Regions from separate parts of the Bacillus sp. PK6-025 genome, predicted to be linked through region 2. Evidence: riboswitches for the same ligand, from Rfam matches in the RefSeq annotation. Region 2 holds a riboswitch; each other region holds the start of a gene.
What was found. A riboswitch is a leader RNA that binds a small molecule or an ion and turns the genes downstream of it on or off. The one in region 2 is predicted to bind S-adenosylmethionine.
Positions count from the first base shown of each region.

Region 1: linked by a shared signal. The riboswitch ahead of M1D67_RS16570 (MetQ/NlpA family ABC transporter substrate-binding protein) and the one ahead of mtnK (S-methyl-5-thioribose kinase) in region 2 are both predicted to bind S-adenosylmethionine.
Region 3: linked by a shared signal. The riboswitch ahead of M1D67_RS06200 (bifunctional homocysteine S-methyltransferase/methylenetetrahydrofolate reductase) and the one ahead of mtnK (S-methyl-5-thioribose kinase) in region 2 are both predicted to bind S-adenosylmethionine.

Region 1 is NZ_CP096509.1:3,244,810-3,252,206, forward strand. Features, by position in the region: gene M1D67_RS16560 (DUF4257 domain-containing protein) at 1-184, opposite strand, end outside; gene M1D67_RS16565 (MDR family MFS transporter) at 405-1,586, opposite strand; gene M1D67_RS16570 (MetQ/NlpA family ABC transporter substrate-binding protein) at 1,707-2,531, opposite strand; SAM riboswitch class I at 2,588-2,695, opposite strand; gene M1D67_RS16575 (sunset domain-containing protein) at 2,827-3,507, shown strand; gene M1D67_RS16580 (ABC transporter permease) at 3,536-4,867, opposite strand; gene M1D67_RS16585 (ABC transporter ATP-binding protein) at 4,857-5,555, opposite strand; gene M1D67_RS16590 (ABC transporter permease subunit) at 5,581-6,561, opposite strand; gene M1D67_RS16595 (ATP-binding cassette domain-containing protein) at 6,555-7,397, opposite strand, start outside.
Region 2 is NZ_CP096509.1:1,448,084-1,455,480, forward strand. Features, by position in the region: gene M1D67_RS07365 (PAS domain-containing sensor histidine kinase) at 1-1,489, shown strand, start outside; gene M1D67_RS07370 (methylated-DNA--[protein]-cysteine S-methyltransferase) at 1,497-1,994, shown strand; gene M1D67_RS07375 (hypothetical protein) at 2,086-2,199, shown strand; gene mtnA (S-methyl-5-thioribose-1-phosphate isomerase) at 2,206-3,267, opposite strand; gene mtnK (S-methyl-5-thioribose kinase) at 3,273-4,469, opposite strand; SAM riboswitch class I at 4,552-4,695, opposite strand; gene M1D67_RS07390 (carbon-nitrogen family hydrolase) at 4,779-5,558, opposite strand; gene M1D67_RS07395 (pyridoxal phosphate-dependent aminotransferase) at 5,654-6,844, shown strand; SAM riboswitch class I at 6,894-6,993, shown strand; gene mtnW (2,3-diketo-5-methylthiopentyl-1-phosphate enolase) at 7,077-7,397, shown strand, end outside.
Region 3 is NZ_CP096509.1:1,231,407-1,238,803, reverse strand. Features, by position in the region: gene M1D67_RS06235 (BsuPI-related putative proteinase inhibitor) at 1-57, opposite strand, end outside; gene M1D67_RS06230 (YitT family protein) at 73-915, opposite strand; gene M1D67_RS06225 (DegV family protein) at 1,079-1,939, shown strand; gene M1D67_RS06220 (spore germination protein) at 1,981-2,187, opposite strand; gene M1D67_RS06215 (DUF3941 domain-containing protein) at 2,343-2,465, shown strand; partial or broken gene M1D67_RS06210 (CvfB family protein) at 2,503-3,371, opposite strand; gene M1D67_RS06205 (YajQ family cyclic di-GMP-binding protein) at 3,512-4,003, shown strand; SAM riboswitch class I at 4,081-4,192, shown strand; gene M1D67_RS06200 (bifunctional homocysteine S-methyltransferase/methylenetetrahydrofolate reductase) at 4,271-6,100, shown strand; gene metH (methionine synthase) at 6,093-7,397, shown strand, end outside.

The DNA.
Region 1 (7,397 bases), 1.8 Mb from region 2:
CCGCAGATAAAACAAGCAAAATAGAAGCAACCATTCCGACAAGAATATCTTCAAAAAATCCAAGGTAAATGAATCGTTTCGTTGTTCTCGGTTTCTCGAGGCGCCCTCTTTTTTTAACGTGCCCGAGAACCCCCATAATCCCTCCAATCAAACAAGCAACCAAAACTTGATGCAGCATCTTCATCACCTTCCTAAAGCCCTTAGTTTAGTCAAGCGACTTCAGGCCATCGAGCAGCCCCCCTAGACCCCTTGCGATGATATTCGATACTACCATACAGAAAATGTGTTCTGTCTGAGAAGAAAAAAAGCTTGTTTCTTCCATTATATGTGAAGATTTGGTTGATAATCTTGATTCCTTCGATTCATTTTCATATAATTACAATTACCTATTTTTTCTATACCACTTATGCATCTGATTGAGCGGAGAGCTGCTTTTCCTTCCTGTCGTATAAAAACGCCGTTCCTATTGCGAACAGCAGCAATACGAGCAGAACCGCAAGCAAAAGCTGCATATTGAAATAATCAACCAGCATTCCGCCAAAAAGCGGCCCGATCATTCTTCCGCCGGTCGCCATACTGTTGACAAACCCTTGATAAAACCCTTCTTTTCCCCTCGGAGCGAGGCGGTTGGCGATTGTCGGCACAGCCGGCCATACAAGCATTTCGCCAATGGTTAGCACAACCATCGCGGCAAGAAACGCCGGAAACCGTTCAGCGCCAAACAAAATTCCGTATGCCATCATAAAAATGACAAATCCGATCACGATTTGGTTTTTCAGCGATTCGGCAAACCGTTTCACAAAAAAACCAATCAGCGGCTGACCGAAAACAATGAGCGCCCCGTTCACTGTCCAAAGTACGCTGTACTGCCCAAGAGATATCCCCAGCTCCTGGGTGTGTGAAGCGATGGTCGAGGACCATTGCGAATAAGCGACCCAGCCGAGCAGGTAGCCCGTACATATAACCAAAAGCGCGGAGAATCTAGATTTCCCGCTGACTGAATCGGCATGATCCAAAACAGAAGACTGCATGGCTTTTTCAGACCGGATGCGTCTAAATCCGAAAATCGCAATCATGAAAAAGACGGCATACAGCATCGCATTCGCCAGAAAAACATACGTAAATGAAAAAGACGCGACAATTCCGCCGAGCGCTGAACCAACTGCCACCCCTGCATTTTGCGCCACGTATACAGCATTGAACGGCTTTCTGCCGCCTTCCGGCCAAACCGATCCGGCCATTGCATAGCATGCCGGAAACACGATCCCTGATCCAAAACCGGCCAATGTTAAGAAAAGAATGTATTGGAACCACTCGTGAAAAAAGACGAGGCCTGAAAGGCTCGCAAACGTGATCACAATTCCAAGTACGACCGTTTTAAATCCGCCGATTTTATCGAATAAATATCCTCCGAACAGGTTGCCCAGCACATTTGCCCCTGAGTTCAGCATCAGCACAAATCCGGCCGCTGTCAGCGACTTTCCCAAATGCTGATGGATATAGATGGTATTCAGCGGCCATAAAAAAGATGCCCCTGTGACATTGATAAACATTCCGATGACCAAAAGCCATAATGTGCGCGGCATAGCGTTTCCTTCTTTCTCTTTAGCATTCCCTCTAGATTCTATTCGTTTTGCCCATTTTTTTCAATTGACACGATTTCGATTTTCAACATAAAAAACCCCCTTTTTAAAGGGGGAATTTTTTTATGATTGCGTCATCCATTTTGGCTTTCCGAAACCGGCGAATTCCCGATCGATCGCATCTTCGAAAGCTTTGGATTTTACCGCTTCTTTGAGATCTTTGGCGAATGGCTTGTCTTTGTTTTTTTCATCCACTACCACTTGATTGCGGTAGCGGTCAGGCATGTTCTCAAGCGCCAGCGCGTCCTGCAACTTCATATTAGCGGAGAGAGCGAAATTACCCGGGACAGCCGCGATATCCAGGTCATCGACCGCTCTTGGAAGATTGGCAGATTCAAGCTGTTTAAATGTCAGCTTTTTCGGATTTTCCGCAATATCCTGCACAGAGGCTTTCAATGTGTCGACATCGCTTTTCAGCCGAATCAGCCCCTGATCCTGGAGCGTTAAAAATGCCCTGGCGGCATTGGCCGGATCGTTTGGAACAGCCACTTCCGCCCCGTTTTTGACATCGTTCAAGTCGTTATATTTGGCAGAATAGAGACCCATCGGAGCGGTCGGCACAGAAATGAGTGCAGCAAGATGTTTATTGTTTTCTTGATTGTATGATTTCATAAAAACCTCATGTTGAAACAAATTGGCGTCGAGTTCGCCTTCGCTTAACGCCGTGTTCGGCTGTACATAGTCGGTGAATTCGACCACTTCAACTTTGTAGCCTTTTTTCTCAAGTTCAGGCTGAATCGCTTTTTTGACCATATCGTAATACGGTCCTGCAGTAGCGCCTATTTTGATCGTTTTACCATCGCTTTCGGCATTGTTTCCGCATGCGGTCAGAAGCGCCATGCTCAAGGCCAGTCCCAGCACGGAAGTCCATTTTAATATCTTGTTCATGTATATCTCCTCCTCCAAAATAAAAAAAACTCTTTCAGCGCCTGAAAGAGTTGTTCAACTTATCTTTCAGAATGCGCCTGACATTCTGCTGGATTTAGCACCTTGCTCTGCTGCAGGTTGCTGAGATTTCGCCGGGCCAGTCCCTCCATCTCTCTTTATAAGCTGCATATTCGGTTTTTTAAATGATTTCTTTATTTTACGTTTGAATATTTAGATTTGCAAGAAGTTTTTTGGTATAAACATTTTTTTCTTTTTAAGCTAAAATATAGTTATCAAACACGAAAGGAGACGAATCATGGAATCTATCATGCTGATCGGGTTTTTATCCTTTATTTTTTCCATCTGCTATCTTGTATTTCATTTGATCAGAAGAATCTTTTCTCCAGGCAAAAGGTTTTCCAGAAAACTCTTTTATCCTTGTTTTGCAGGCGGACTTCTCCTCCTGATCATCTCTGCGCCTTATTACAGTGAGGAAACATATGCCATCGATGAGACAAAAACAGAGGACCTGACAACCGAGCTTCAGGAACTGAAAACTGAACACAGCGCTGTACAAAAGGAGCAAACCGCATTAAAGCAGCAGCTCAATCAAGCAAACGAAAAACTGAAGGCAGCCAAAACGGAGAATGACACATTAAAAAAAGAAAATGAAAAACTGACAAAAGAAAAAGACTCGCTTACGAAAAAAACAAAATCGCTGTCAGAAAAACTGGCTAAAACTGAAGAAAAAAGCGGCAGTACCGAAGCCACTGTAAAAGAAAAGAACGCCACCGCTCAGGCCGGAACGTCACACAGCGCGCCCTCCCCTAAGAAAAACAGCGGTGAAAGCAAACAGGAGTGCAAAATCAAAGGAAGCGTCAACCATATTTATCATACACCGGGAAGTACATATTATGACCGCACGAAAAACGTCGCCCGCTGGTTCTGCACAGAACAGGAGGCGCGTGATGCGGGGTACAGACCTCCGAAACGTTAAAAAAGCCGGCATACCGCCAGCTTTTTTCTTAAAGCTCTCTTCTTAATGCTGTCAGCACGTTCGTTCTTGTCGCTTTAATGGCCGGATTCAGGCCTGAAAGAATGGCGACGCCTGCACTGATCAAGGTGGCGATGAGTACAAGGCTGACCGGAATATGCGAGAAGGTGATGCTGAGCTCTGCCGCACTCGCTTCTCCTTCTGAAACCGATGATAAAATGACAGGAATAATCTTGTTCACTAAAAAGCTGACACCGTATGAAATGATAATACCTAAAACAGATCCTAAGATGCCGATATAGGCGCTTTCCAGCAGGAACATTCGGCGGATCACATTCGGGCTGGCCCCGATCGCTTTCATAATCCCGATTTCCTGCGTCCGTTCTGTAACCGCCATTGTCATCGTGTTGAAAATCCCGATGGCTGAAATCAAAACGGCAATGACTCCGACAAAGATCAGACCGATTTTAAAAGCCATGAAAAACAGATTGATGCTTTCGAGTTTTTTCGTTATTGAATCGACGTAGTAGCCTTCATCCTCCAAATCTGTTGTCAGCTGTCCGACATGTTCAAAATTATCCGCGTAAACCGAAAGCTTTTTTTCGATCGTGCCGTTGTCTTTGTCCGCCTTCAGAAATCCGGTGATGTCTTTTTGCATGTCGTTGCTGACATAGACCGTTGAATCGCTTGCCCATTCATAAGAAGGTTTTTTCGTCACTCCGACAACTTTCAGATCATATGTTTTCGCTTTCCCTTCTTCTCCTGTTTTTTCATCCATTTTTGAGATCTTTAATTCAATTGTTTTGCCGAGAATATCTTCTGCGTATCCTTTTGGTTCTTTTACTTCCTCAGCATTATTTTCCATCTGCTTTTCATAATCTTGGGCTTCTTTTTTCGTCCAGAGATTCTTCCCGAAATGGTAGCCGACGACGATTTCATTCGGTGTTTTCGCTACGCGGCCGCGATCGAGTTTAATATTGGCTTTTTGTTCAGCAGCCATGTCAGTAATCGTGATATTCGACATTTGATTGTTTGTCCTGTTGCCCAACTTTGCTTCAGCAGGTGCGAACACCTGCGTGCGCTCGATAATCGCGGACACATCTTTGCGATTTTCGAATTCTTTCAAGTCTTTCTTTTGAACTTTCCGATCGCTCTTTCCTTCTTTTCCGACAACCTGAATTTCAGTGACAATCTGTTCTTTCATCAGCTGTTCAGTCATCGATTTTTGCAGTCCGAATCCGACCGATGCGAGCACGATTAAAAACGCGCAGGCCACCGTTGTTGCGAGAATGGTCATGAATACACGCAGGCGGTTTTTCTTCATATTTCTTCTAATGAACTTCAACTGATCCTTAAACTTCAACAGTCTCTTCCCCTTTCTCTAACACGCCGTCAGATAACTGAAATTTCGTTTTGGCGATCGATGCCACCTCGTCATCGTGCGTGATGATGACGAATGTAATACCGCGCTCCCTGTTCAGCTGCCGAATGAATTCGAGGATTTCCTGTTCTGTTTCGGAGTCCAGGCTTCCGGTCGGCTCGTCGGCTAAAATGATTGACGGATTCAAAATCAAAGCGCGGGCGATGCTGACGCGCTGCTGCTGTCCGCCTGAAAGCTCATTCGGATAGTGTCCAGCGTGGTTTTCAAGGCCGACGCGGTGAAGCATCTCATTGACGCGCTGCTTCCGCTCAGACGGATGAACACCTTTTAAAGTCAGAGGCAGTTCGATGTTTTCGTAAGTCGTCAAGCTCGGAATCAGCTGAAAACTTTGAAAGATGAAGCCGAAATGTTCAAGCCTGAATGCCGCCCATTCTTTTTCGCTGTACTTTGTGACATCCGTACCGTCAATGACGATCTTACCTTTTGTCGGGGCGATATAGCCGGAAATCAAGTTCAACAGCGTCGATTTTCCGGAACCGCTCCGTCCGACAATGCAGGCGATTTCGCCTTTTTCAACGGTAAGCGAGACATCCTTTAACACTTTAATTTCATTTTCCCTCCCCTTTTTGCCGACTTTAAATGAGTGGTGAATATGCTCTACACTGATCATTTGTAAATCTCCTCTCCATTATGGATTACAGCTGTTTTATTTTTTTGAAAATCAAGAAGTAACTGATTAAGAATCCGACTGCCGAACCGATCAACATACCGAAGATATAGCTGAACAGGCTAGAAGAAGTGGCTGCGCCGAATCCCCAGATGCCAAATAAAATCACGAGAATTTGAATCGGGCGATCCATTTTTCTCCAGAGAAAAAAATGTCCGTTCCGTTCAAGCTGCTGTTTGATAAAGCAAAAATAGCCGATTATATAAAACAAGATCCCCATGACCAGCGGAATCAACAGCGTAAAGGCCAAGCCGCCGTTATGGACGCCGAAACCGTCGAGGTACACAATCGGCGTTATATAATTTAAAAAATATGAATCCTGAGAAAATAAAGCAGAATTAACCCCAAAGAAACTCATGATAATCTGCAAGTTTGCCATCGGAAGGCCGATCAGCAAATAAGGCAGAATCGACGTTGAAAAAGCAACAATCATCTGGGCCAGCGGATTGCCGGTCATCGCGCCCGCCGCCATGACAAGCGAGTAGACCATAAAGCAGAATATGACCGATCCGATAAAATACTCGTGAAAGTTGACGACGTCAACCTTATACAAAACAACTAAGGCATAAGATAACAAGTAAGATAATAGCTGGGCTGTTAAAAGAATTGTAATACCCAAGAAATATTTCGTATTGAAAATGATGCCTCGCCTATAAGGGAGCCCGAGTGTGAAATCAAGCGTTCCTCTGCTCCGTTCAAACCCGATCTGGCTGAGTGCAAGCGCGACTCCGCCAATCCAGAACATTCTCATGACCCCGCTTATCTCATAATCTTTATATAAAACGCACTCTATATCGGGAAATTTTTTCTGTTCCGCAAGACATCCTTGATACTGAAAATAATCATTTAAAATCGAAAACGGTTCACTCAGCATCACCGCTGCAAACACAACTAAAAAAATCCAGAAATGCTGTTTCCACTCTTTATATAAAAGTCCGCGGTCTACCATCTTCGCTTACCTCCATACTTCGCGATGAATACTTCCTCAAGACTGACCGGAAGCTCGTTCCAAACTTTCGGAGACAAACTTTTTAGAAATTGTTTGCTCACATCGTCTGCTTTCGGAATCAACACCGTATAAAACACGCCGGTGTGATCCAAAACAGGGATTTCCCTTTCCCTGATTTTCAAATTGACATCTTCTTCAAATGCCATTTGGATTTTAATAAAATCGCCTTTCAGTTCATCAAGATCCATGATGTTCGACAATGTATTGTCTTCGAGAAAACCGATTCGGTTGCACATTCTTTCAATATCCTCAAGCCGGTGGGATGTGATGAGAATCGTCGTGTTGTTTTCAGCCACTTCATCGACCATCAGCTGGAGAACATCTTGTCTTGTGACGGCATCAATGCCGTCTGTCGGTTCATCGAGCAGGATGACCGCCGGCCGGATCGCAAATGACAAGATCAGCGACATTTGCTTTTTCAATCCTGTAGACAATTCCCTGTACTTTTTTGTTTCGGGAATATCGTAGCGGTTCATTAATTCATTAGCGTATGTAACATCAAAGTCAGGATAAATGTTTCGCAAAATATTGACGAGCTGTTTGTAATTGTATTTTTCGAAATAGGTGTTTTGAACGGGCATATAGACGATATTGCGCTTGACGAGCGGATGGTCCTTCACCTTGACGCTGCCGAAGTAGATATCTCCCTCATCAGGCAGCAGGATTTGCTGAATCAGGCGGAGAAGCGTCGTTTTCCCTGAGCCGTTTCTGCCGAGCAGTCCGAAAATCTCTCCTTCCTCAAGCTTAAAGGAGATGTTTTTGAGTATTTGTTTTCC
Region 2 (7,397 bases):
TACGATAACCTCGAACATTTTAAACGGCTTTTACATGTCGATTATGAGGGATATTACCGAGAAGCGCTCGATGGAAAAACAGCTGTTTAAAAGCGAAGAACGCTTTAGAGAAGTCTTTGAAAATGCGATGGATGCCATTATACTGATGAATAACGACGGCCGCATCGTCAAAGCGAACCAGTCGGCCTGCAAAATCTTCGAACTGCCGATGGAACAGCTTCTCAACAAGAAGATGACCGATTTTATTGATCAAACCGATCAGAGGTACCATGCCATTCAAAAGCAGTATGATCAAAAAGGGGAAATCCGGGCGGAACTGCTGTTTCGTATGGCAAACGGACAATATAAAGAGCTTGAGTTCACGTCAAAACGGATCATGTTCGACAGCCAGGACCTAACCATTTTAAGAAATGTCAGCGACAGAAAACGAATGGAACAAGAATTGCGGGAAAGCGAATTGAAGTTCAGAAAAGTATTCAACGGATCAATGGACGGAATCGTTCTTTTCAACAACCAGTACGACATTATCGATGCGAACCCCCTTGCCGGAAAAATTCTCAGCACCCCTCTTGAACAGCTGAAAACGTCCAATCTACTTGATGTCATCTCCGGCTATCATATAGAAAACGCAGCTTCTCCCGCTAAAACGATTTCCTTAGAAGAAATGGACAATGACATCCCATTCCTGCTGAGCGACCAAAAACGGATTCTTGAATTTTCATTTAAAAGAAATATCATTCAAAATATGAACTTGGCGATGCTCAGAGACGTGACAGAACGAAAAGAGCTTGAAGAGCGGCTCCGCAAGTCTGATACCCTTCACGTCGTCGGCGAACTCGCAGCCGGAATTGCCCATGAAATCCGCAACCCGATGACGGCGCTAAAAGGATTTATCCAACTGCTGAAAGGCAGCATCCAAAATGAGGATCACGCGCTTTACTTTAATGTCATCACATCAGAACTCAAAAGGATTGAATCGATTATTACGGAGTTTCTCATCCTTGCAAAACCGCAGGCGATTATGTATGAAGAAAAAAATATCGTCAAAATCATGCAGGACACAATGGATTTGCTGCACGCACAGGCAAACCTTGACAACGTTCAGATGCATCTGAAGTGCGAAGGCGGCATTCCGCTGATTTATTGCGAGCCGAATCAGCTGAAACAGGTATTTATCAACATTTTGAAAAATGCGATTGAAGTGATGCCTGACGGAGGCAACGTATATGTGTCGATCAAACCGAAAGGAGACGACCATATCATTATCTCGCTTGCTGACGAAGGAATCGGCATGACAGAAGACAAATTGAAGAGGCTCGGCGAACCTTTTTACACGACAAAAGAACGGGGCACTGGACTCGGGCTCATGGTCAGTTATAAAATTATTGAAGAGCATAATGGAAAAATCGAAGTTGAAAGTGAAGAAGGGAGAGGCACGACATTCCATCTGACTCTCCCGATCAGACAGCATCATGAGGAGGAGGCTTAATCGCATCGTGGGCTTTTATATTGAAATGACCTCGCCTTTTGGACAAGCTTACATTGTCGAGGAAAATCACCACATTACGCATTTGCTATTTGAAAAAGATGAACTAAAACAGCTCCAGCAAGACGGCTTGGAGCTTCGCCGGACCGAAACGGAATTGTTGAAGGAGGCAAAGCGCCAGCTCGAAGAATATTTCAGGGGGGAGCGGAAGACGTTCACCCTTCCTCTCCGCCAGGATGGAACCCCGTTTCAGAAAAAAGTGTGGGAGGCGCTGCAGTTGATCCCGTACGGTGAATCACGGAGCTATTTAGATATCGCGTGCGCCGTCGGGAATCCGAAAGCGGTTCGCGCAATCGGCCAGGCCAATAAAAGAAATGCGCTGCCGATTTTGATTCCGTGCCACCGTGTCATCGGCAAAAATCGTTCTTTAACGGGGTACTCCGGAAATGAAACGGATAAAAAAGCGGTGCTGCTCGACATCGAAAATATTGCGTATAAGGGAAAATAATATACGAGCACGCCGTTTCTTTTTTTCGTCAGCGACATATAATTTTATTAAGTTAAAAATGTTGGTCTTGGTAAAAAAGGAGGACGAATAAGTGAAAACGAACCGCCCGAACAAAATAGCAGGATACGCGGAATTGTTCGTCAAGCTGCACGTGTTGACCGAAGAGCAGAAGAAAGACATCATCAAATCGATTAAAATCCGCTAAAGCGGCCTAAGTAAGGGCTTCAGCGGAAAACAGCGCTTCAATTTCTTCTTCAAACCTGTCTGTGATAATCCCTTTTTCCGTAATGATGCCAGAGATTAAATCGTGCGGCGTGATATCAAAAGCAGGGTTGAACACTGGCACCTCTTGCGGAGCTATTTGCGTTCCGTTTATCAGCCTGACTTCATCCGGATCGCGTTCTTCAATCGGAATGTTGTCGCCACATGAAATCGAAACATCAAAAGTTGACAGGGGAGCGGCGATAAAAAACGGGATTTGAAAGGCTTTGGCGAGGATTGCCAAGCCGTATGTTCCGATTTTATTGGCTGTATCTCCGTTTCTCGCGATCCTGTCCGCTCCGACAATGACGGCTGAAATGTTTTTTTCTTTCATCGTATGGGCAGCCATGCTGTCTGTAATCAGCGTCACGTCAATTCCCCCCTGCATAAGCTCCCACGCCGTCAGGCGCGCCCCTTGCAGGACAGGCCTCGTTTCACAGGCATAAATATGAAGGTCGAGGTCCTTTGTTTTGGCAAGATAAAACGGGGAAAGGGCCGTACCGTACCTGCTTGTCGCAATCGAGCCGGCGTTGCAGATGGTCATGATGCTGTCACCCGATTTGAACAAATGCAGTGCATTCTGTCCGATTTGCCGGCACGTTTCTTCGTCTTCAACCTGGATCTGAATGGCTTCATGGATCAGATTTGTTTTTGCTTCATTGACCGATTTTGCGTCCTCCGCACTTATTACCAGCCGATTGAGAGCCCAGGATAAATTGACGGCTGTCGGCCTTGCCTGATTGAGTTCATCTTTGATTTTTCCGAGTTCCACCAGAAACGCGGAAACCTCAGATGTATTGATGCTTTGTGCGCAAAGGGCGAGTCCGAAGGCGGCTGTAATGCCGATGGCAGGTGCACCCCTCACTTTCAGCGTTTGAATCGCATCATAGACGTCTTCTTTTGTTGTGAGGTGCAGGTATTCCGTCTTTTCGGGAAGCTTTTGCTGGTTCAGAATTTTTACCGATGCTTCTTCCCATTCGACAGAGCGGGGCACCGCAAATTGTTCAGGCATGTCATTCACTCCTTAAGTGCGTTCCGAAACGCTTCAATCAAGTCTTTTGGCGTCCGGAAACCACTGCGTTTTTCTATGAATGCTGCGCCTATTTTAAGGGCGAGCTTTTTTTGGCTGATTCTCCGGGAAAACGGAACGATTGTTTCAAGGTCCGCCACATGGGCAAGGCCGATCGTCCGGCGGATCATTTCGCAGCCGGCAAAGCCTGCTGCGTCTTCAAACGCCTGCTTCAGAACTGATTCAAGGCGTCCTTTCTCATTTTTGCAAGCGTCAAGAGCATCGTTTTCCCATGCTTCGCTGAATGTCCGGCTGAACGTATGCCAGACGGTCTCGACATGGCGGTATAAAGGAGCCCGCCTGTTTTCTTCGCGGGAAAGCGCGTGCAGCAGCAGGTTGGCGATAAACTGTCCAATGTCAAACCCGATCGGGCCGAAAAACGCAAATTCAGGGTCGATGATTTTCGTTTCGGCTTCTTCACTTGCGAAAATGCTGCCTGTATGAAGGTCGCCGTGGATCAGCGTTTCCTCTGCAGACAAAAAGCGCTGTTTCAGTTTTGCCGCTTCAATTTTTAATGCTTCATTGCGCCAAAGATCTTCCGCTTCATCGCGAAGCTCTTCTTCGAAATCGTTTGTCTCATGATCAAAGAAAGGGTCTGTGAACACAAGGCTTTCTGTAATATCGCACAGATCCGGATTCGTAAACTGCTTCACAAGCCGCCCTTTAACTGTTGGGTCAAGTGCATATTCAGACGAGTAAAAATGTGTTTTTCCAAGGAATTCTCCGATGTCTTCCGACAGGTGGGGATAATCCTTCCCGTCAATCAGTCCTTTTCTGGCGATTTCCAAGTGAGAAAGGTCTTCCAATACGGTAACGGCAAGCTCGGTGTCAGAATAGTACACGTTCGGGACAAGGTGCGGGACATGCTCGGCTTGGCGGATCAGCGCACTGCTTTCGATTCTCGCCCTGTCAAGCGACAGCGGCCAGCTTTCGCCGACGACTTTCGCATAAGGCACCGCCTGTTTGATGATCAGCCCTTTTTGCTGCTCTTTGTCATACACGCGGAAGACCAAATTCAAGTTTCCGTCCCCGATCTCCCGGCATGTCAGGGTGCTTTTGCTTGGAAAAAGCCCGAGGCGGACGGCCAGCGCGGCCGCGGAGCTTTCGGTCAAAGTTTCGTATGCTGCGGTTTTCGTTACGGTCATGTGTGATTCCCCCTAAATGTCGTTAACAATAAAAAAGCCTCTTTCTCATCGAGAGAAAGAGGCTGATTTGTCGCGTTCGCCTCTCTTATCTCTCAGAATTCAAAGTCTGATGGAATTAGCACCGTGCCCTAGCGGCGCAGAATTTCGCGCCCCATTTCACAATGGTATTACGGTCGGTTGCTGTTGGGGTCATTAGGCCAGTCCTTCACCCAACTCTCGATAAGAGAAATCAATATAAAATTTTGAAATTTCAGTTCGGTCAGTTGCTGAAAATGTTACCAGCATCTCAGTTTTCTTGTCAACACTTTTTTAATATAAATCTCTGCGAATGTCCTCAAAAACCGGAATTTGCCCCCGCGCTTTTTCAATGTCCCCGAGGTTGATTTCGGTCCTGATGACGGCTTCACCGCTCCCTGCTTCAGCGAGGGTGCGGCCGAGCGGATCAATGATGATGCTGTGGCCCGCAAATTCGTTTGCCGGGTCACTTCCCGCTCGGTTGCAGGCTGCGACAAAGCACTGATTTTCAATCGCTCTGGCTTTTAAAAGGCTTTGCCAGTGATCGAGGCGGGCGAGCGGCCATTCCGCCGATACAAAGATGATGCCCGCACCTTCCTTCGTATGTTTTCTGATCCATTCCGGGAAACGGATGTCGTAGCAGATAAACCCCGCAGCCGGGATCCCTTCAAGCTCGAAGCTCCCGTCGCCTGAGCCCGCTGACAAATAAAGGTGTTCGTCCATCAGCTGGAAAAGGTGAGCTTTGCTGTATTCTTTGATCAAATGTCCGTTTTTGTCTGCGATGTACATGATATTGTACACACCGCTTTTTTTCTTAACGGCGACAGAGCCGCATATGATATGGACACGGTTTGCTTTTGCCGTTTCCTGCAGCCATCTCTTCGTTTGCCTGCCTTCTTCATCTGCGATGGAGCCGAGATTTTTTAAATCATAACCCGTCGTCCACAGCTCGGGAAGGAGAAGAACATCCGCTTTCCGGCTTTCCTGTTCGATCAGCTGCTCCGCTTTTTTAAAATTTTCAGAAGGATTGCCGTATGCGATATCGAATTGCAGACATGAAATTGTCAGCTTCAATCTGGATCACCTCATTTTTTTCTTTACATTTTACATTTAACAATATATGATGATGGACTATCATTTCAAGAATTTTTCAAAAGCGGGTGAATCATATGAAATTTGAGCTTTCAGATGTGCTGAAACAGCTGCCTGAGCAGTTTTTCGCTTCCTTGGTGAAAAAGGTGAATGAAAAAATCGCCGCCGGCCATGATGTGATTAATCTCGGCCAGGGGAATCCCGATCAGCCGACACCTGATCACATCGTTGATACAATGGCGCAAGCCGTTCGCAACCCTAAAAACCATCAGTATTCCTCCTTTCGCGGCAGCCGTTCACTCAAGGAGGCGGCAGCCGCGTTCTATCGAAGGGAATACGGCGTAGAGCTCGATCCCGAACGCGAAGTCGCTGTATTGTTCGGCGGAAAAGCCGGTCTTGTCGAGCTTCCGCAATGTTTGTTAAATCCGGGGGATGCCGTGCTCGTTCCCGATCCCGGCTATCCCGACTACTGGTCGGGCGTTGAGCTGGCAAGAGCGAACATGGAAACGATGCCGCTTACAGCGGGCAATCAGTTTCTGCCTGACTACAGCCGGATTCCGAAGGAAGTGAAAGAAAATGCGAAGCTCATGTATTTAAATTATCCAAACAATCCAACCGGTGCCCAAGCCACGCCTGTTTTTTTCGAAGAGACTGTCCGGTTTGCCAAGTCGAACGGAATTTGCGTCGTCCACGATTTTGCCTACGGTGCGATCGGCTACGACGGCAAGAGGCCTGTCAGCTTTCTCGAAACGGAGGGGGCAAAAGACACAGGAATCGAAATTTACACGCTTTCCAAAACGTATAATATGGCTGGATGGCGGGTCGGGTTTGCAGTTGGCAACGCATCTGTGATCGAAGCGCTGAACCTTTATCAGGACCATATGTATGTCAGCCTTTTTAAAGCGGTCCAAGACGCCGCGGCAGCCGCGCTTCTATCAGACCAAGCGTGTGTCAAGGAGCAAAATGAGCGCTACGAAAAAAGGCGGGATGTATGGATTCGTGCGGTCCGCGAAATCGGTTGGCACGCGGATGCTCCGCAAGGTTCTTTTTTCGCCTGGATGCCTGTCCCTGACGGGTATACATCTGAGGCTTTTTCCGATCTGCTTCTCGAAAAAGCGAATGTCGTCACAGCGCCCGGCATCGGCTTCGGCAAATACGGAGAAGGCTATGTGAGAGTCGGCCTCTTGACAAGCGAAGAGCGGCTCCGGGAAGCGGCTTCGCGCATTGCCAAGCTGAATATATTCAAAAAGACCGGCCACAGTCATTGACAACCGGGAAAAACGATGGGATAATTCAAAATAATTTATAAAATCAATATTCTTATCAAGAGCAGGCAGAGGGACAAGCCCGATGAAGCCCGGCAACCGACTTTTTAAGCACGGTGCTAATTCTTGCAGCTGACGCTGAGAGATAAGGATTCGAACCTGAAATGCGAAACCTCTTTTAGCTAAAGCAGCAAAAGAGGTTTTTTATATGCATGAAGCAGGAAGGAGCTACAGAATGAGTGAACTTTTGGCAACATATGTTTTGACAGATCAAGGATGTGACGCAGAAAAGCGGGCCGAGCAAATCGCGATCGGACTGACGGTCGGGTCGTGGACAGATCTGCCGCTCTTAAAGCAGGAACAGCTGAAAAAGCATAAAGGACGCGTCGTCAAGGTCGAAGAAACAGAAAGCGCGCTGGGGGAAAAACAGGCAACGGTCACCATCGCTTATCCGGAAGCCAATTTTACAAGCGACGTTCCCGCTGTGCTGACGACCGTTTTTGGAAAGCTGTCTCTCGACGGAAAAATCAAATTGGCGGATTTGGAGTTTTCGCAG
Region 3 (7,397 bases), 220 kb from region 2:
GTTTTGCCCGCATCCACCGACAAACAGCAACATTACAATCATGGAAATCAGCCGCATTCATTCACCCTTTCATTAATCTTTGCGGAAAAACCCTAAAACCTGCGTTGTCTGCACGACGTTTGTGAAAGCATTTGGATCCACTTCATTAATGATTTTTTCCAAGTCGTATAATTCGTATCTTGTAATCACAATGATCATCATTTCTTTCTGTTCATTCGTAAAGGCGCCTTTCGCCGGAACGGTTGTAATGCCGCGGACCATCTTTCCGTAAATCGCTTCTTTGATCTCCTCCGCTTTCTTTGTGACAATCATAACGGTGAGCTTGGCGTGACGGGTGTGGATGGCATCGATCACCCTGGTTGTCACATATAGTGTAACGAGCGTATATAATGCTTTCTCCCACCCGTTCAATAATCCTGCTGTTAAAATGATCGCACCGTTTAAAATAAAGAAATAGGTGCCGACCGGTTTGTCTTTCCACTTCGCCAGGATCATCGCGATAATATCCAAACCGCCCGTTGAAGCCCCGTATTTAAGGGTCAGGCCGATTCCGACCGCGGCGATCACCCCGCCGAACACGGCGTTCAGCAAAATATCGTTTGACAGGCTCGCCTCAGGGAGCATTCCTAAAAAGACCGTCGTCAAGGCTACGCTCAAAATGCTGTAAACCGTAAATGAGCGCCCGACCTTCAGCCAGCCCAGAATCCCGACGGGAATGTTTAAAATAAACAATAGCGTCCCCGTTGAAAAGTAAATCGGGCTGTACTGGTCAAGCGCACTCGATAAAAGCTGCGCTACCCCCGTAAAGCCGCTGGCGTAAACATCGGCGGGAATCAGAAACAGATTCAATCCGATGGCATTTAACAAGGCGCCGATGATGACAATGAACAATTTTTTTGCTTCAGCTATGACCATATTTAGTTCCTCCGCTACTTTCGTATATATTTGGTTTACCCTTAAAACAATATTTTGAAAACGTCAATGTGAAAATATATGATATAGTTGACCTAAAAAACGAAATATACCGAAGGACAGTTTGGCGTCCTTTTCAACCATTTTTTAGAAAGAAGGGGTTCAAATGAACGTTCACCTTTTAGCAGACAGTGCGGCAGATTTGCCGAAATCTTTTTATGATGAACATCACATCTCATTTATTCCGTTAAAGGTGCTGCTTGATGAAAAAGAGTACGATGACCTTCTGACGATTCAGCCTCTGGACGTTTATGAAGCGATGCGCGAAGGCAAAGCGCCGAAAACGTCCCAGCCGTCCATGATGCGGTTCAAGAATGCATTCAGCGAGCTGGCCGGCGAAAACAAACCCGCTCTCTATATCGCCTTTTCTTCAGAGCTTTCCGGAACATACCAGACGGCTGTGATGGCAGCAAACGAAGTCAAGGAAGAGTTCCCTGATTTCGATCTGCGGATCATCGACTCAAAATGCGCTTCATTAGGCTATGGGCTCGCGGTTAAGCACGCCCTTAAACTCGCAACTAACGGCAATACAATACAAGAAATTGAATCGTCTGTAAAGGACTTTTGCGAACATCTTGAACATATTTTTACCGTAGATGACCTGACTTATTTGGCAAGAGGCGGAAGAATCAGCAAAGCATCGGCATTTGTCGGCGGTTTGCTGAATATTAAACCGCTCCTGCATGTTGAAGACGGCAAGCTTGTCCCCTTGGAAAAAATCCGCGGCAAAAAGAAGCTGCTCAAACGGATGATCGATTTGATGAAAGAAAGAAGCGTCGATTTGAGCGGACAGACGGTCGGCATCAGCCACGGAGATGACGAAGAGACGGCCGAAGAGGTCAAACGGATGATCGAAGCCGAATTTCAGCCGGGGGAAATCGTCGTCAACATGGTCGGTTCAGCGGTCGGCGCCCATTCCGGCCCCGGAACGTTGGCGGTCTTTTTTCCGGGGAAAGACAAAAGATAAGGTAAAACAGAGGCCTGCTTGATAAAAGCAGGCTTTCTTCGTCAGCTGTCTTCGGTGACTGTTCCTTCAGCGGCGGCCGGTGTAAGCGCTCCATCAAGAAAACCGGCAGCCGCTGTCGCGACATCAGGACCTCCAGACCCCTCGACCACTTTTTCCATTGTGATCGGACAAATTTTGAACGCACCGCCAAAATTGACGACTCCTCCTGCCGAAACACTTTGAATGTAAACTGAGCAGCAATGTTTCATACCAAGTCTCCTTTTTTTGGGTCTTATGATATGTGTATGCTGGCGGTACAAGGAGGCTTAAACTTCCCGGCAAAAAACATCGCGGTTGGGAGAGTACATAGTTTCGCCGGCAGTGTGCAAGCTAAAAGCGACATTTTGACAGGAGGTGCTTCCTCATGAAAGATGATGATAAAAAGCCAGTTGACAACAACGCCGTCAACCAGCAGAAAAACCGGCTCGCTGAAAAGAACAGACAAGCCGGTAAACACCAGGAATCAAAGAAGCCTGATCACTTGTAAAAAACCGGCGGCGTCCTCATCGGACGCCGCCTCATATTTATTTTTTCTCGTATGTCCAGCCCTCTTCCTGATAGATTTTATCCTGTTTCATCAGATGACCGAGCGCCCTTTTAAATGCTGCTTTGCTCATGTTGAAGCGCTCTTTGATATCCTCAGGGTCGCTTTTATCCCAGAACGGCATCGCGCCGTTTCTCGTTCTCATATAAGTCAAAATTTGTTCTGCATCAACCGATAAGGCATCCTGCTTTCTTGGCAGAAGCGACAGATTAACAGAACCGTCTTCTTTTACTTTGATCACCCTTGCGGTCAGCTTTTCCCCAAGCCTCGGCTCTTCCTTTCGCTCAGAAGAATGGATAAAGCCTCTGATGCCGGTTTCGGAAATCATAAAAGAGCCTGATGCGATCAAGCGGTAGATCGTTCCGGTGAGCTCTTTATTCATCAGACCGGGTGAAGCTTCACTAAACAGCTCGCTGATCTTATCCTCCGGCGCCGGTTTGGCAAACATCCTTCCGTGCCCCGTGATTTTCAGCATACAGTACAGCCTGTCCCCTTTTTGCGGCCATACTGATTCATACGGCGGGAGATGCTCTGTCGCAACGAGGGCGTCCTTCGAGAGCCCGACATCGACGAAAACCCCCATGCCGCTGACGGCATCAACGACTTCCACCCAGCCGTACTGTTCAGCGCTGATCATCGGCTTTCTCATCGTAGCCGCCAAGCGATCTTCATGATCGACATATAAAAAGACATCGACCTCTTCTCTGTCTTCAATATCCTCCGTGATCTCGCTCTGATGCAGAAGGACCGCCGTTTCGCCGTCCGTCAAAAAGTAACCGTAATCGGCTTTATGATCTATTTTCAATGTTAGCTGCTGTCCTGGTTTCATACTGTTTCTTCCTTTCTTATCCGCCTGTTTTTCTTTTTCTTATTATTCCTCCAATGTTAAAATTATTGCCGGATCGCGGCCAGGCAAACCGCTCGATATTGGAAGTTTCACCTTATTCTACTATAATTGACTCATAAGTAAAATGGATGGAGGTTTTCACATGGCGAAAGAAAGCTCATTTGATATCGTCTCAAAGGTTGAACTGCCTGAAGTTCAAAACGCAATTCAGACCGCTCTCAAGGAAATCGGCACACGCTATGATTTCAAAGGGTCAAAAAGCAGCATCACACTCGAAGGAGACGAGCTCGTTCTCGTATCGGACGACGAATTTAAAATGAACCAGCTGAAAGACGTGCTTGTCGGCAAACTGATCAAGCGGAACGTCCCGACGAAAAACATCGAATACTCAAAGCTTGAGAACGCTTCAGGCGGCACGGTCAGACAGCGCGGAAAACTAGTTCAGGGCATCGACAAAGAAAACGCGAAAAAAATCAATAACCTGATAAAAAAATCGGGTCTGAAAGTTAAATCGCAAGTGCAGGATGATCAAGTCCGCGTAACCGGAAAAAATAAAGACGACCTTCAGCAAATCATCGCGATGGTGAGGGAAGCCGACCTGCCGATTGATGTCCAATTTATAAATTTTCGATAAATTCTTAATTTACTGTTGATTATTCTCCCGATTTTCGGTAAATTGAGTAAAAGTAATCAATAGAAACTAAATAGCTGTTCTTATCAAGAGAGGCAGAGGGACTGGCCCGATGAAGCCTCAGCAACCGGTGAATGAATATTCATGACCAAGGTGCTAAATCCAGCAAGCAGTCTGCTTGGAAGATAAGAAGACGGACAATGTCGATGAAAAGTCTTCTGCTTCACAGAAGACTTTTTTGTTTATCAAAAATGCTTAAGGGGGAAAACGATGGGTTTTTTGGAGGATATAAAAAGCAAAACGTTAATCGCGGACGGCGCAATGGGCACACTTCTGTATTCCTACGGGATCGACAGGTGTTTTGAGGAACTGAACATCTCCAAGCCCGAAGAAGTGAGACGCGTCCACGAAGCGTATGTACAGGCCGGCGCCGATATTATTCAAACGAACACGTACGGCGCAAACTTCATTAAGCTGTCCAGATACGGGCTCGAAGACGAAACAAAACAAATCAACGAAAAAGCGGTCCGTCTCGCCCGCTCCGCCGCCGGTTCTGCTTATGTTCTCGGTACGCTCGGCGGAATCCGGACGTTCAACAAAAACTCGTATTCTCTCGAGGACATTAAAAGAAGCTTCCGCGAACAGCTCTATCTTCTGTTAAATGAGCAGTCGGACGGACTTCTGCTCGAAACCTATTATGATTTAGAAGAAGCGCGCGAAGTTTTAAAGATTGCCAGAAAGGAAACAGAGCTGCCGATCATTTTGAATGTCTCAATGCACGAAGAGGGCGTTCTTCAGGACGGAACCCCGCTTGCGGACGGCCTGAAGCAGCTGGCATCCCTCGGCGCAGACGTCGTTGGCATCAACTGCCGCCTCGGCCCTTATCATATGATCAGAGCGCTTGAAGAAGTCCCGCTTTTAGAAGACGCCTATCTTTCCGTCTATCCGAACAGCAGCCTCCCATCCCTTGTCGAAGGCAGGCTTGTTTATGAGACAGATGATGAATATTTCAGGGAAAGCGCGGAGGAATTCCGCAATCAAGGCGCACGGATCATTGGCGGCTGCTGCGGAACCACGCCGAACCACATCAGGGCGATGGCTGAGGCGGTCAAAGGGCTTCCTCCAGTCACCGAAAAGCACGTGAAAATCAGAAAGAAAGCGGCGCTTGCTGTTCAAAACGAAAGGACAGAGCCCGTTCTCGACGATCTGGCCAAGCAAAAACGGTCCATTATCGTCGAACTCGATCCTCCAAAACAATTAAACTTTGAGAAATTTTTGCACGCCGCTAAAGAGCTTCAATCAGCCGGAATCGATGCACTGACATTGGCGGACAACTCGCTTGCCACACCGAGGATCAGCAATGTCGCCTGCGGCGCGCTCTTAAAACAGCGCCTCGATATGAGGTCGCTGATCCATATTACATGCAGAGACCGCAACCTGATCGGCCTGCAGTCCCATCTAATGGGGCTCGATACACTGGGGCTGTCAGACGTGCTGGCGATTACCGGCGATCCGTCGAAAATCGGCGACTTTCCGGGAGCGACTTCCGTCTATGATCTGACATCGTTCGATTTGATCAGCCTGATCAAGCAGTTCAACGAAGGCTTGTCATATTCAGGTAAACCGCTCGGCAAGAAAACAAATTTCTCAGTGTCGGCCGCCTTCAATCCGAATGTCAGACACATTGACAAAGCGGTGAAACGGCTTGAGAAAAAAATCGCCTGCGGCGCAGACTATTTCATTTCCCAGCCTGTCTATTCAGAGGAGCAGCTCATCAAAATCCACGAAGAAACAAAGCATCTTGAAACACCGATCTATATCGGCGTCATGCCGCTGACCAGCAGCCGCAACGCGGAATTCATCCACAACGAAATCCCCGGCATCAAACTGTCCGATTCAATCCGCGAAAAGATGGCGCTGGCGGGAAATGACAAACAAAAACAGGCCGAGGAAGGGCTCGCGATCGCCCGCTCCCTGCTTGATGCGGCGTGCGACCTGTTCAACGGCATTTATCTGATCACACCGTTTTTGCGGTCTGATTTAACCGCCGAACTGACGGCATATATCCACCAGAAAGAAAAGGAGAAAACAAATGTTTAACATCAATGACCAGCTGAAGAAAAAAATCCTCGTCCTTGACGGTGCGATGGGAACGATGATCCAGAATGCCGGTTTGTCCGCCGCTGACTTCGGCGGCGAGGCCTATGAAGGGTGCAATGAATTTCTAAGCATCACGGCACCTCATATCATTCAGGGCATCCACGAAGCCTATCTGGCCGCTAAAGCCGATATCATCGAAACCAATACATTCGGAGCCACACGGCTCGTTCTGGACGAGTACGACCTCGGGCAGCGCGCCTATGAAGTCAACCTCGCTTCAGTCAAACTCGCCAAAGCGGCCGCCGAAAAGTTTTCCACACCTGAATGGCCAAGGTTTGTCGCCGGCGCGATGGGTCCGACGACAAAAACCCTTTCCGTCACCGGCGGCACGACCTTTGACGAGCTGATCGATAATTACGAGGAACAGGCAAGAGCGCTGATCACAGGGGGAGCCGACCTCTTGCTGCTCGAAACGAGCCAGGATATGCTGAACGTTAAAGCGGGCTTTATCGGTATCAGACAAGCCTTCGAAAAAACCGGCAAAACCCTTCCCCTCATGGTATCAGGCACGATCGAACCGATGGGCACGACACTGGCCGGCCAGGATATCGAATCGTTCTATATCTCACTCGAGCATATGAAGCCGGTCAGCGTCGGTTTAAATTGCGCGACGGGCCCGGAATTTATGACAGATCACATCAGAACCCTTTCTTCCCTTGCGAGGACGGCCGTCAGCTGCTATCCGAATGCCGGCCTCCCCGATGAGGAGGGACAATACCATGAATCACCGCAATCGCTCGCGAAAAAAATCAAGGCGTTTGCAGAAGAAGGCTGGCTGAACATTGTCGGCGGCTGCTGCGGAACGACGCCCGCCCATATTGAAGCGCTGGCCGATGAAGTAGCCTCGCTGCCGCCGCGGACGGTCCCTTCGGAAAAAAAGCCGCACACCGTCTCAGGGATCGACGGACTAATTTATGAAGAAACGATGCGTCCCCTTTTTGTCGGGGAGCGGACAAATGTCATCGGATCGAGAAAATTCAAGCGGCTGATCGCTGAACAGAAATTTGAGGAAGCATCCGAAATCGCGAGAGCCCAAGTGAAAAACGGCGCCCATGTCATCGACATCTGCCTTGCAGACCCGGACCGCGATGAAGCGGAAGATATGGAAGGCTTCTTAAAAGAAGCGATGAAAAAAGTAAAAGCCCCGTTTGTCATCGACTCGACGGACAAAACGGTGATTGAAAAGGCGCTGAAATACTCACAGGGAAAAGCGATCATCAATTCGATCAACCTTGAA